2 linked regions of the Acidithiobacillus ferrooxidans ATCC 23270 genome follow. The protein of the gene in region 1 interacts with the protein of each later gene in a pairwise test. Links are inferred from orthologs where the notes say so. Each region holds a gene or a part of one and is shown on either strand. Other genes may lie near its edges.

Region 1 (6,503 bases):
GTAGCCGAAAAAGCCCATTGCCGCGAGCAGGACAATGATGATGCCCGCGATAACGGAAACTCGATGGCGATAAAGGAATTCGGAGAGTTCTGGACCGGTCACGATGAGGTTCTGGCTGTGGCAAAATTGGGGACAGTATGGGGTGCATGCTGCGGGAAATCAACGCCAAGGCTGCGCAAACCCTCGTACAACGCCTCGGGATCTCCCTGCCAGCGGCCTTCTCCGGCCTGTTCCTTGAGGATCAGCGGCTCACCGGCGATTTGCTCTGCGCCAATCAGGGCCTGGAATCTGGCGCGAGAACGTTCCGCCTGCTTCATGACGTTCTTGAAGGTAGCGGGGCCCCCGGTTACCACGGAAATACCTGCATCCCGCAGCCGTTCGGCGATCCGCCACGCACGGGCCACCGCAATATCATCCAGTGCGCCGATAAACAGTAAAGGATGGGGCGCCTCTATCCCCCTCCCCTGCAGCGCCTGCAACGCCAGTAGTCTTTCAAGGCCCACGGCAAAGCCGATCGCCGGCGTATCAGCGCCACCCAACTGTGCGACCAAGCCGTCATAACGACCACCCGCCAGCACCGTGCCCTGGGCACCAAGCGCGTCCGTCACCCATTCAAAAACCGTACGGTTGTAATAATCCAGGCCGCGTACAAGGCTGTGATTGACCAGATACGGGATATCGAGCGCGGTCAGCAACGATTGCAGACTGGCGAAATGAGCGGCGGAGTCTTCGTCCAGATGATCCACCAAATGCGGAGCCATGCGGGCGATCTCCTGACAGGCAGGCACCTTGCAATCGAGTACGCGCAGCGGGTTGCGCTCCATCCGTTCCCGACAGTCGGCACAGAGCTCCCCACGCCGTGGGCGCAGATAGTCCAGCAGCAGGGTTCGATAGCGGATACGCGCCGCCGGGCTCCCCAGTGAGTTGATCTGCAGCGAAGCGGTAACCCCAGCCGTCCGTAGAATCCGCGCTGACAGGACGATAACCTCGGCATCAGTGCCCGCCGCAGGCAGCCCGAAAACCTCCACACCCAGTTGGTGAAACTGTCGGTAGCGGCCCTTTTGCGGACGCTCGTGCCGAAACATCGGCCCCATGTAATAATAACGCGGGGTCTGGCCCCGTATGCTCCGGGCCTGAATAGCCGCACGCACGCATCCCGCTGTGCCCTCCGGCCGCAGGGTAAGGCTGTCTCCATTGCGATCGGCGAAAGTGTACATCTCCTTCTGGACGATATCGGTGGCATCGCCAATGGCACGGGCAAAGAGTTCCGTCGATTCCACAAGAGGCAGACGCACTTCACCGTAGTCGTAGAGCGCCAGCAACATCCGCAGGTCACCTTCCAACGCCTGCCACCCCGCGCTCTCCTCCGGGAAAATGTCATTCATACCACGTACCGCCTGCAACTCTTTACCCGCCATGCCCGCTCCCTTCTTGCAACACCGGGAGGTCGTGCTCAACCCTCATGGCGCGTCGCCTGCCGTTCAGCGATTTCCGCACGAATCCGCTTTTCGAGCACGTCGACAATATCGTTGTTCTCCACCCGGTCGACCTGTTTGCCGCGGTAGTAGAGAATGCTGCGCTTGTCACCGCCCGCCAGACCGATATCGGCCTCCTTTGCCTCGCCGATGCCGTTCACCACGCAGCCGATCACCGAAACGTCCATGGGCTCGAGGATGTCTTCCAGACGCGCTTCCAGGGCATTGATGGTGGTGATGACATCAAACTCCTGACGAGAGCAGGACGGGCAGGCGATCAGATTGATCCCCTTCTGACGCAGGTGCAGACTTTTCAGGATATCGAAGCCGACACGAATCTCCTCGACGGGATCCGCTGCGAGCGAAACCCGGATGGTATCGCCGATCCCATCCCGCAGGAGCAGGCCGAGCCCGATAGCGGATTTGACAGTGCCGGAGCGCAGGCCGCCGGCTTCGGTGATACCGAGATGCAGCGGGTAATCCACCTTTTCCGAGAGCAGGCGGTAAGCGCTCACAGCGAGAAAAATGTCGGAGGCCTTGACACTGATCTTCACATCATGAAAGTTCAACTCGTCCAGAATGCTCACATGACGCAAGGCAGACTCCACCAGTGCCTCCGGCGTCGGCTCCCCATATTTCTCCTGGATATCCTTCTCCAGCGACCCTGCGTTGACGCCGATACGGATGGGGATCCCCTTGTCCTTGGCCATTTCCACCACCAGCCGTGTTTTGTCCAGAGAGCCGATATTTCCGGGATTGATACGCAGGCCATCGACACCATCTTCCATCACCTGCAAAGCGATGCGGTGATCGAAGTGGATGTCGGCGACTAGTGGGGTTTCCACCTGAGCGCGGATCGTCTTGAATGCCTCCGCAGCATCCATGCTGGGTACGGAGATCCGGACGATGTCGGCACCTACCGCCTCCAGGCGCCGGATTTGCGCGACGGTGGCCGCGATATCGCGGGTCTCGGTGTTGGTCATGCTTTGCACGCTGATCGGTGCATCGCCGCCGATCGCTACCTTGCCAACGTGAATTTGCCGGGTCTTACGACGCCGAATGGGAGATTCATGGTGCATGGAAAGCCTCGCTGGAAACGGCTGCGGTACCAGATACCGCAACAGGTGGTGAAGTCATGCTGGCTACCGGTAGCGCAGGGGGGGGTACCTGGCCATGAGCGGCGGTTACCACGTGGGTGACACTGTGGGGGGGAACACCAGCGACGATCGGCGTGGCGCCGATCTGCAGTCTGGCCACGCCCAAGGCGTTGGCGGGCAAAGGCACAGACTTGTCATCATAACTGATGGTGATGGCGCTGGCCTTGCCTACCAGAACATTATATGGCGGTGTACCGGAATCGACGCGTAGGACATCGCCGCGATGTCCCAAAACTGCAAGCAGAGTTTTTCCTGTGGAGTCTTTGACCTGCACCCAGCAGTCGGCGCTGAACTGAAACGTCAGCCCAGGACCCGTCGCGACGGCTGCAGACCGGGTTGCCGGGACCGGCGCGACGGGCAGGCCGGGTGCCGCTGGCGGGTTCCCGATTGCTGGCACCGAGGCAGCGGCTGACACGCTGGGCGCTATGGTGACTACCTTAGCGGAAGCCGCCGGATGTTTGGCCACCATAGGCGAAACCGCCGTGACAGGCAGGCCCTGCAGCTGCTGATGACTCCAGACCCACCATGCGACCGCAATAACGCTGATCACGATCAATACGGAAAAAATCAGTACGCGTCGGCTGTAATCCAACAGCGGCCCTTCGCTGGCGGGCAACACCGTTTCCGACGGGTGCAACCCCGATCCTTCATTGGAGGCATCATACGTCTTCAGCAGCGGTTCGGGATCCAGGCCCAGCAGCCGCGCGTAATTCTTCAGGAAACCACGCGCGAAAGCGGCTCCAGGCAGAGCAGTATAATCACCGTCTTCCAGACCCTTTACCTGAGCTTCGGTGATATGCAACCGCTCTGCGACTTGGCGAAGACTCCAGCCATGTGCCTCCCTTGCCGCCCGCAAGTCCTGAGAAATTTCGTTTTCCGTTGTCATATCCATGGCCTACCGTCTCAACCGTTTCGCAGCAGCAGTCGCTGCGCCTGCTTGCCTGCTGCGGAATAAGGTGAAGCAGTCACACAGCGCTGCCAAAGGGACTGTGCCTGTGTTGTCCGCCCCTGCAGGGCGGCAATCCGCCCCGCCAGCAAGAGCGCGTCAGCGTTATCCGGCTCCTGCGCCAGAACCACCTGCAAATGGGCGAAAGCGGCATCTGCTTTGCCGTCATTGTAATCCAGTTCGGCAAGCATCAGCAGGGCTGGCGGATAGTTCGGTACCAGATAAAGTGCCCGGTCCAGGGCATCGCGTGCCGCCGACAAGTCCTTGAGTCCTGCGTAGGCCTGTGCGAGATTGGTCCACGCGAACTGCGGCGTGCTGTATAGCGGATCGGACGTGGCCCGTTTCAGCTCGATAACCGCCTCGCCATAGTTACGGGAGTTGATGAGGAATGCGCCGTAATTATTGAGGTATTCTGGGTTTTTTGCATCTAAGGAGAGCGCCCGGCGAAAGGCGTTGCGGGCCAGATCACGCTGCTGCAACTGTTCGTAGGCCAGACCCATGACATTGTACGCATCGGCATAACGGCTGTTAGCGGCAATCGCCAATTGCAGTTCCCGGATCGCCTGTCGAGGATGGCCATCCTGCAAATAAGCGGTCCCGAGAGACGTGTAGATACCGGCTTTGGCTTTATCGCTGTTGGCGGATGTCGGCCTGAAGCCAGAAGCAGAAGCGTTGGCCTTGTGTTCATGGGCAATATACGCAGCCATTTGCTGATCGGGCGTCAATCCTGCTCCTTTGCCACCGAAAAGCCCACAGCCACTCAGCAAAAGTACACCAGCCCCTAGTCCCAGAAGTCTTTTCATGAATGCACTGCCAAGGGAATACTGCGACGACCCGCGCGTACCTGTCCGGCCAACTGACCACAGGCGGCGGCGATGTCGTCACCACGTGGCCGGCGCGTAACCGTCATTACGTTACCGCGCAGGATGATATCGCGAAAAGCATCGATGCGCACCTGTGGCGACCGTTTATAATCTGAGCCGGGAAAGGGATTGAAGGGAATCAAATTCACCATGGCCGGGATGTCTCGTAACAGGCGGAGGAGTTCCCGCGCATGGGAGTCGGCGTCATTGACTCCTTCCAGCATCACATATTCGAAGGTGATGCGGCGCCGGGGCGGCAAAGGATAGCGGCGGCAGGCGGCGAGCAGCTCCGCCAGCGGGTAGTGGCGGTTTACCGGCACGAGAATGTCGCGGATTTCATCACGGCTGGCGTGCAAGCTGATCGCGAGATTGACCGGGCTTTCGGCACCCAGTCGATCCATACCAGGCACCACACCTGCGGTGCTGACGGTAATGCGCCGCGCGCCAAAGCCGTAGGCATAATCGTCGCGCAACAAATCCAGCGCCGGCAATACCTCGCGCAAATTGAGCATCGGTTCGCCCATGCCCATGAAAACGATATTGGTGATCGCATCCAGGCCTAAAAAATCGCGTGCCACCCGCACCTGTGCGATAATTTCATGGGTTTCGAGGTTGCGGCTGAGCCCCTGCGCACCAGTAGCACAAAAACTGCAGGCCAGAGAACAGCCTACCTGCGAAGAGATGCACAGCGTACCACGATCTTCTCCAGGAATGAAAACCGTTTCTATGGCATTGCCATCGGGCAACCGGAGCAGCCATTTGCGAGTGCAGTCCGCCGCTGTCTGATCGGCGATAATTTCCGGCATGTCGATGCGGGTTTCTGCGGCGAGGCGAGCGCGAAGGGTTTTACTGATGTCGGTCATGGCCGCGAAATCCGTTACCTGACGGGTATGCAGCCATTGCAAAATCTGGTTGGCACGAAAGGGGGACTCTCCCCAGGTACGCAATAACTTAGCGAGGGACTGGCGACCCAGTCCCAGCAGGTGTGGCCTTTCGGCCGGAGCAACCACCAAAAAATCGCCCATCATTCAGTGCGCAAAAATCTCCCGCTGACCAAAAAAGTAACTGATTTCCCATGCCGCAGTCTCGGCACTGTCTGAACCATGCACGGCGTTGGCATCAATACTGTCGGCAAAGTCCGCACGAATCGTTCCTGCAGCGGCATCCTTGGGGTTGGTAGCGCCCATCAGATCACGGTTTTTGGCGATGGCACCCTCACCCTCCAGCACCGTGACCAATACCGGACCGCTGCTCATGAAGTCGCACAACTCGCCGTAAAAAGGCCGGGCCTGGTGTACCGCATAAAACCCACCCGCGTCATCGCGACTGAGGTGCAACATCTTGGCGGCTGCGATGCGCAGCCCCGCCTTCTCGAAGCGACCAAGAATGGCACCGATGGCATTTTTCTGAACGGCATCGGGTTTGATGATGGAAAGGGTGCGCTCAACAGCCATAAGATCCTCAATGGGGGTAAAAGTCAGAGTGGCCATAGGCTAGCATTCTGCGTATTCGCTGGCAATCCGGCGCGTCGGCGTTGATGTCTGGACTGCGCCAACTTTAAGTCTGCAACTGGGCGACGAAAGGCTTGTCGACATCCTCGACATTCCAGCCCATCACCCGTTGTCCCATCCGATGGAATGCACCTCGCCCTGCCGGGGTCGGGTGGCCATCTGCAATAGCAGGGATGATGCGTCGTCGCGGGATGGATCAAGATAATAATGCGCTGATTCCCTCTTAAACCAGGTATCCTGACGCTTGGCCAGTTGGCGGGTCGCCGCCAGTGCGGCTTGGTAAGCCTCTGCGGCGCTACAGAGGCCGTCATGCCAGGTGAAGTATTGGCGGTAACCCACGGCGCGCATGGCGGGTAACTCGGGCGCGTAGTGACGCGCGCTCAGGTCGGCGATTTCGTCCAGAAATCCCTCGTTCAGCATGACGTCAAAGCGCTGCGTGATACGCTGATGTAACCAGCTTCTAGGCGGACGCAGGATGATTTTGTAGAGCGGACCGGGGAATGTACCTTGCCAGTGACGTGCCCCGCTGATCGTCTGCCCCGAACCGAGGA
Region 2 (5,709 bases), 1.5 Mb from region 1 along the record:
TTACCGCGAGGTGCAGGGTCAGGGCGCTGCGTGCTTCATCGCCGCGGGACTGCGCCTGTCGCCCGAAGACAGCGACATCGTCCTGCAGCGCCTGCGTGCCTGGCAGGAACGCCGCGCCGCCACTCAGCCCCTGGAATGGCCGAGCTGCGGTTCCGTCTTCCGCAATCCACCCGGCGATCATGCCGCCCGGCTCATCGAAGCGGCGGAACTCAAGGGCCTGCGTTATGGGGACGCCGAAGTCAGCACCCAGCACGCCAATTTCATCATCAACCGCGGTGCCGCCCGCGCCGAGGAGATCGAGGCACTGGTGGCCAACGTACAACAAGAGGTCCTCAACCGCTTCGGCATCGAGCTTCAGCCGGAGATGCGGGTCATCGGGGAGGTGGCCGATGTCTGATTTAGCCCGCATCGCCGTACTTTACGGAGGCCCCTCCGGAGAACGCGAAGTCTCTCTCGACAGCGGTCACGCCGTGTTGCAAACCTTGCAGGGGCTGGGCATGGATGCCGTCGGCGTCGACATCCAGCCGGCCATCCTCCAGCAGCAAATGGCCGAAAGCGGAGCACAGATCGCCTTCAACGTCTGCCATGGCGCGGTAGGCGAAGACGGTCTGTTGCAGGCCTGCCTGGAGACTCTGGATATGCCCTACACCGGCAGCGGTGTCCTCGCCTCCGCTCTCGCCATGGATAAATGGCGCTGCAAGCAGCTCTGGCGAGCCGCCGGTTTACCGGTGACCGACGGCATCCTGCTGCATCGCGGCAGCCATACGCCCGACCTCGGCGCCCGCTTCGGCTGGCCCCTGTACATCAAGCCGAACCACGGTGGCTCCAGCCTCGGGGTCAGCAAAGTCGGCGGCCCGGCGGAATTGGATGCGGCCTTGCAGTGCGCCTTCGCCATCGAGGATGAAGTCCTCTGCGAGGGTGCCGTCATCGGTCACGAAGTCACCGTCGGCATCCTCGATGGCCAGGCGCTGCCGCCGATCGTCATCGAAACGCCCCGGGCCTTCTATGACTACACCGCCAAGTATCTCGCCGACGATACCCGTTATCTCCTGCCCTCCGGCCTCGGCGCTCCGCTGGAGCAGCAGTTGCAGGCACTTGCGCTCCGAGCCTTTGCCGAGCTCGGCTGCCGCGACTGGGGGCGGGTCGACTTCATGATCGGCGGCGACGGTCGACCCCATCTGCTGGAAGTCAACAGTGTGCCCGGCATGACCAGCCACAGCCTGATTCCCATGGCCGCCAAAGCCACCGGCATGGGCTTCCCGGAATTATGCGCCACCATACTGCGCACCGCGCAGAGGAGAGTGAAACATGGTTAGCGTCATGCGCGATTACCGACATGGGCAGCAACCGCAACATCCTGCCGCCACCCTCAGAAAACCGCCCAGACCCAAAGCCGAGGCGGCTCCGCCCAAAGTACGCCGGGCCATTCCGTGGCGGCTTTATGGCCGCGTGCTCTTTGGCGGAATCGGTATCAGCGCCCTCGCGTGGGGGGGCTGGATGGGCTGGAACTGGGTGCGTGAACCACAGGTCATGCCCATCAGCACCTTGACCATTTCTGGCATATCGGCGCGGATCCCGCTGCCCGAGGTGAACGCCGCCCTCAGACCCTACGTGGGTCAGGGTTTTCTCTGGATCCATCCGGATCAGGTGCGACGGGCAATCGACGCCCTCCCGTGGGTAGCGGATGCCGAAGTCCGCCGGGTCTGGCCCGACCGGCTGCAGATCCGGATCAAATCCTACACACCCGTAGCCCGCTGGCTGAGCGGTGCGGGACAGATGGTGGATGGCCAGGGTCAGGTGTTCAGCGTTCCCCCCCGGCAGGTACCGGCAGGACTTCCGAACCTCGAAGGCCCGGCCGACAGCGGTAGTGAACTGATCGCCCAACTCGCCACTTTCAACGGTATCGTCGCCCCGCTCGGCGTCAAGGTGACATCCCTTCAGGAAGACCGGCGCGGCGGCTGGCGCTGCATTCTCAGTAATCAGGTGCGCCTGCTGCTGGGCAGTGAAAACATCCTTCCCGCCTTGAAACGCTGGGTGGCCATCGCCCCCCAGGTCAAGGAATACCTCGTGCCGGGGGCCACCATGGACCTGCGCTACACCAACGGCTTTGCGGTCGCCATGCCCGCGGCGGCCACCGTCAGCAGTCAGTAACGGATCACCGATCCGAAGGAGCGAAACGAAATGAAACGCAGCAATCCGGAACTCATCGTCGGTTTGGACATCGGCACCTCCAAGGTCGCCTGCATCGTCGCCCAGTCCAGGGGCGGCCGTGAGGCAGAGATCATCGGCGTCGGTCAGCATCCCTCCCGGGGCCTCAAAAAGGGTGTGGTCGTCGACATCGAATCCACCGTTCAAGCCATCACCCGCGCTGTACAGGAAGCGGAACTGATGGCCGGTGTGCAGATTCACGGCGCCATCGTCGGTATTGCCGGCGGCCACATCCGCGGCTACAACAGCCACGGCATCGTCGCCATCAAGAACAAGGAAGTCAGCAATGAGGATGTCGGTCGGGTCATGGACGCCGCCCGTGCCATCGTCATTCCCCAGGACCAGAACGTCATCCACATCCTCCCCCAGGAATTCATGATCGACAGTCAGGAGGGCGTCCGTGAGCCGGTCGGCATGTCCGGCGTGCGCCTGGAGGCACGGGTGCACATCGTCACCGGTGCCGTGAGTGCGGCACAAAACATCACCAAGTGCGTCGAACGCTGCGGCTTGCAGGTACAGGATCTGGTCCTCGAACAGCTCGCCTCCGCCGATGCCGTCCTCACCGCTGATGAGAAAGAACTCGGCGTCTGTCTGGTGGACATCGGCGGTGGCACCACGGACATCGCTATCTTCCGCGATGGCGCCGTTCGCCACACCGCCGTCATCCCCATTGCCGGCGATCAGGTTACCAACGATATCGCCCTCGGCCTGCGCACCCCGCCCGTCGAAGCCGAACAGATCAAAAAGCTCTACGGCTGCGCCCTCGGTGATCTGATCGAGCAGGATGATGAAATCCCCGTCCCCAGCGTCGGCACCCGCCCGCCGCGGACCATTTCGCGGCGTATTCTCGGCGACATCATCGAGCCCCGCATCAAGGAGCTTTTCGAGCTGATCCAGGCGGAACTGCGCCGCACCGGCTACGAAGACATGGTCGCCGCCGGAGTGGTCATTACCGGCGGCTCCAGCAAACTGGAAGGCATGGCCGAACTGGCCGAAGAAATCCTCCACCTGCCGGTGCGCGTCGGCGAGCCCATGCATTTGCCGGGTATGGAAACCGTCGTCCGGACTCCGGGCCATGCCACGGGTGTCGGTCTGGTCATGTACGGGCTGCACAATCAAGTGGCGAGTCAGGCCGAGCCACTTCAGAACCCGGCCATCGCGGCCCGGGAAAACCATATGGATACCAGCTTCGGCGGCGTTTTTCGCAAGATGCGCTCCTGGGTACAGACGAGCTTTGGCTGATTTCTGCTTGCAGGGCTGAGGCACACAATTTTGCAAGACTTCAAGAAGGAGAAAGACAATGTTTGAACTCAATGAATGTGAACAAGACGGCGCTGTCATCAAAATCATCGGCGTCGGGGGCGGGGGCGGCAACGCCATCAACAACATGTGCGCGGCAGGATTGGAAGGCGTGGAGTTCATCAGCGCCAATACCGATGCCCAGGCGTTGCGCCACTCCCAAGCCAGCCATACGATCCAGCTCGGCGCTCAGATCACCCGCGGCCTCGGTGCGGGCGCAGATCCCGAAGTCGGGCGCAAGGCCGCCGAGGAAGGCCGTGACGAAATCCGCGCGACCCTGGAAAAGGCCGACATGGTCTTCATCACCACGGGCATGGGCGGCGGCACCGGCACCGGCGCCGCCCCCGTGGTGGCAGCCATTGCTCGCGACATGGGCATCCTCACCGTCGGCGTGGTCACCAGACCCTTCAACTTTGAAGGCAAGAAACGCCAGCAGCACGCCCTCTCCGGCATCGACGAGCTCTCCCAGTACGTGGACTCTCTAGTCATTATCCCCAATGAGAAACTGTTGTCCGTCCTTGGCAAGAACATCAGCCTCAAGGACGCCTACCAGGCCGCCGACAACATCCTTCTCGGCGCCGTGCAGGGCATCTCGGAGCTGGTCACCCGCCCCGGCCTGATGAACCTGGATTTCGCCGATGTCCGTACCGTCATGTCGGGCATGGGTCTGGCCATGATGGGTACCGCCAGCGGCCGCGGCGAAAACCGCGCCAAGGATGCCGCCACCCGCGCCGCCTCCAGCCCGCTGCTGGACGACATCAATCTCGCGGGAGCCCGCGGCATTCTGGTCAACATCACCGCCGGCATGGACCTGACTTTGGGCGAGTTCGAAGAAGTCGGCGAACTGATCCGTGGTTATGCGGCAGATGACGCCAACGTCAAGGTCGGCACCGTGCTGGATCCGGAACTGGAAGGGGAACTACGGGTTACGGTGGTCGCCACCGGATTGCAACGGGAACCCGTGCGGCTGGCGGTCGAGAATATCCGGCCACGGTCGGCAGCCATCCCGGCTACGGCGGCAGACTGGCGCAACCTTGACAAGCCCACCGGCATGCGCCAGACCGAACGCCCGACGGGTTCGAGCGTGCCCGCCCATGGCGGCAACCATACGCCGAACTACGCGGACCTGGACATTCCCGCCTTCCTGCGCCGTCAGGCGGACTAAGGGCGTAGGCCGGGTCAGCGCAGGCGTTGACCCCGGGCGGCCAGGTTTCCCGCCTGGTGGGGGGACCGCCTGCCTGCCGCCATGGCCACTACCGTGCCCATGAGGAACCGTTACAGCGCGCTCAACCCGCCACCAAGTGCCCGGAAGCATCATGGGCGGCGGCGCTCATCACCTTGCGGTAACGGCTGAGATCCTTGATGCTCTGAATGGGCGTTTCGAGCAGAGCGGAAAGATTGCGCAAAATGCCATTGACCACCTTGCCCTCCCAGATCGCGTCGAAATGAATCTGGGTATCCAGCCATTGCTCCAGCCAACCCGGATCCGGCAGATGACTCTGCACACTGTCCTCGGGATACATCGCCTTGTTCACATGGAGATTGGTGGGATGCAATGCCTTCGCCGTCTTGGTATTGGCCATGAGTACACCGATCTTGGCAAAAGCCAGACGCGCGCTGTCCCCGAGGCGATCAATGGCGCGCCGCATATATTTCAGATATACACCGGCGTGCCGCGCCTCATCCTTGGATAGCACCTCGTAAATCGAGCGGATCACCGGCTCGCTATGCCACTGCGCCGCGCATTTGTACCAGTGTGTCAGGCGGATTTCGCCGCAAAAATGCAGCATGAGGGTTTCCATTGCTGGCGCCGGATCAAATTCAAAGCGTACATTGTGCAATTCCTCTTCCGTCGGCAGATATTCCGGCGCGAAGCGGCGCAGGTATTCCATGAGCACCAGGGCGTGCTTCTGCTCTTCGTAGAACCAGATGGACATGAAGGCCGAGAAATCGGAGTCGCTCCGGTTGTCGCGGAGAAACATCTCCGTCGCCGGGAGTGCCGACCACTCGGTGACCGCATTCATCTTGATCGTGCGCAACTGCTCATCGCTGACCAGGTTACGGTCAAACTGCTCCCAGGGGATGTCCGTGGCCATGTTCCAGCGCGCGGCTTCCAGCGATTTGAACAACTCAGGGTATAACATGGCGAACCAACCTCTCTCTGGCGTTCTCGATAACGGGTGCCGGAGCACCTCGGCGCCC

The links. Proteins that work in one complex are often made in the same cells at the same time.
Region 2: the proteins of AFE_RS08930 (region 1) and ftsZ interact in binary tests that used the Escherichia coli proteins (3 or more experiments, as listed by UniProt). The link is inferred for Acidithiobacillus ferrooxidans ATCC 23270 from one-to-one orthologs.

What each region holds. Positions count from the first base shown.
Region 1 is NC_011761.1:1,680,407-1,686,909, reverse strand. Bases 3,424-6,326 are described here. They hold AFE_RS08930 (bifunctional tRNA (adenosine(37)-C2)-methyltransferase TrmG/ribosomal RNA large subunit methyltransferase RlmN), read right to left. Parts: upstream 5,470-6,326; coding sequence 4,378-5,469; downstream 3,424-4,377. Other genes in these bases: miaA (tRNA (adenosine(37)-N6)-dimethylallyltransferase MiaA), read right to left, coding at 6,055-6,326; ndk (nucleoside-diphosphate kinase), read right to left, coding at 5,470-5,895; pilW (type IV pilus biogenesis/stability protein PilW), read right to left, coding at 3,536-4,381; AFE_RS08940 (RodZ domain-containing protein), read right to left, coding at 3,424-3,524. Outside these bases: AFE_RS08955 (YfgM family protein), read right to left, coding at 1-102; hisS (histidine--tRNA ligase), read right to left, coding at 99-1,418; ispG (flavodoxin-dependent (E)-4-hydroxy-3-methylbut-2-enyl-diphosphate synthase), read right to left, coding at 1,454-2,554; more of AFE_RS08940, read right to left, coding at 2,544-3,423; more of miaA, read right to left, coding at 6,327-6,503.
Region 2 is NC_011761.1:174,724-180,432, reverse strand. The notes cover bases 2,752-5,590. They hold ftsZ (cell division protein FtsZ), read left to right. Parts: upstream 2,752-3,508; coding sequence 3,509-4,672; downstream 4,673-5,590. Other genes in these bases: AFE_RS00935 (ferritin family protein), read right to left, coding at 4,794-5,590; ftsA (cell division protein FtsA), read left to right, coding at 2,752-3,450. In the rest of the region: murB (UDP-N-acetylmuramate dehydrogenase), read left to right, coding at 1-397; AFE_RS00955 (D-alanine--D-alanine ligase), read left to right, coding at 390-1,316; AFE_RS00950 (cell division protein FtsQ/DivIB), read left to right, coding at 1,309-2,151; more of ftsA, read left to right, coding at 2,182-2,751; more of AFE_RS00935, read right to left, coding at 5,591-5,651. UniProt on the Escherichia coli protein: Essential cell division protein that forms a contractile ring structure (Z ring) at the future cell division site. The regulation of the ring assembly controls the timing and the location of cell division.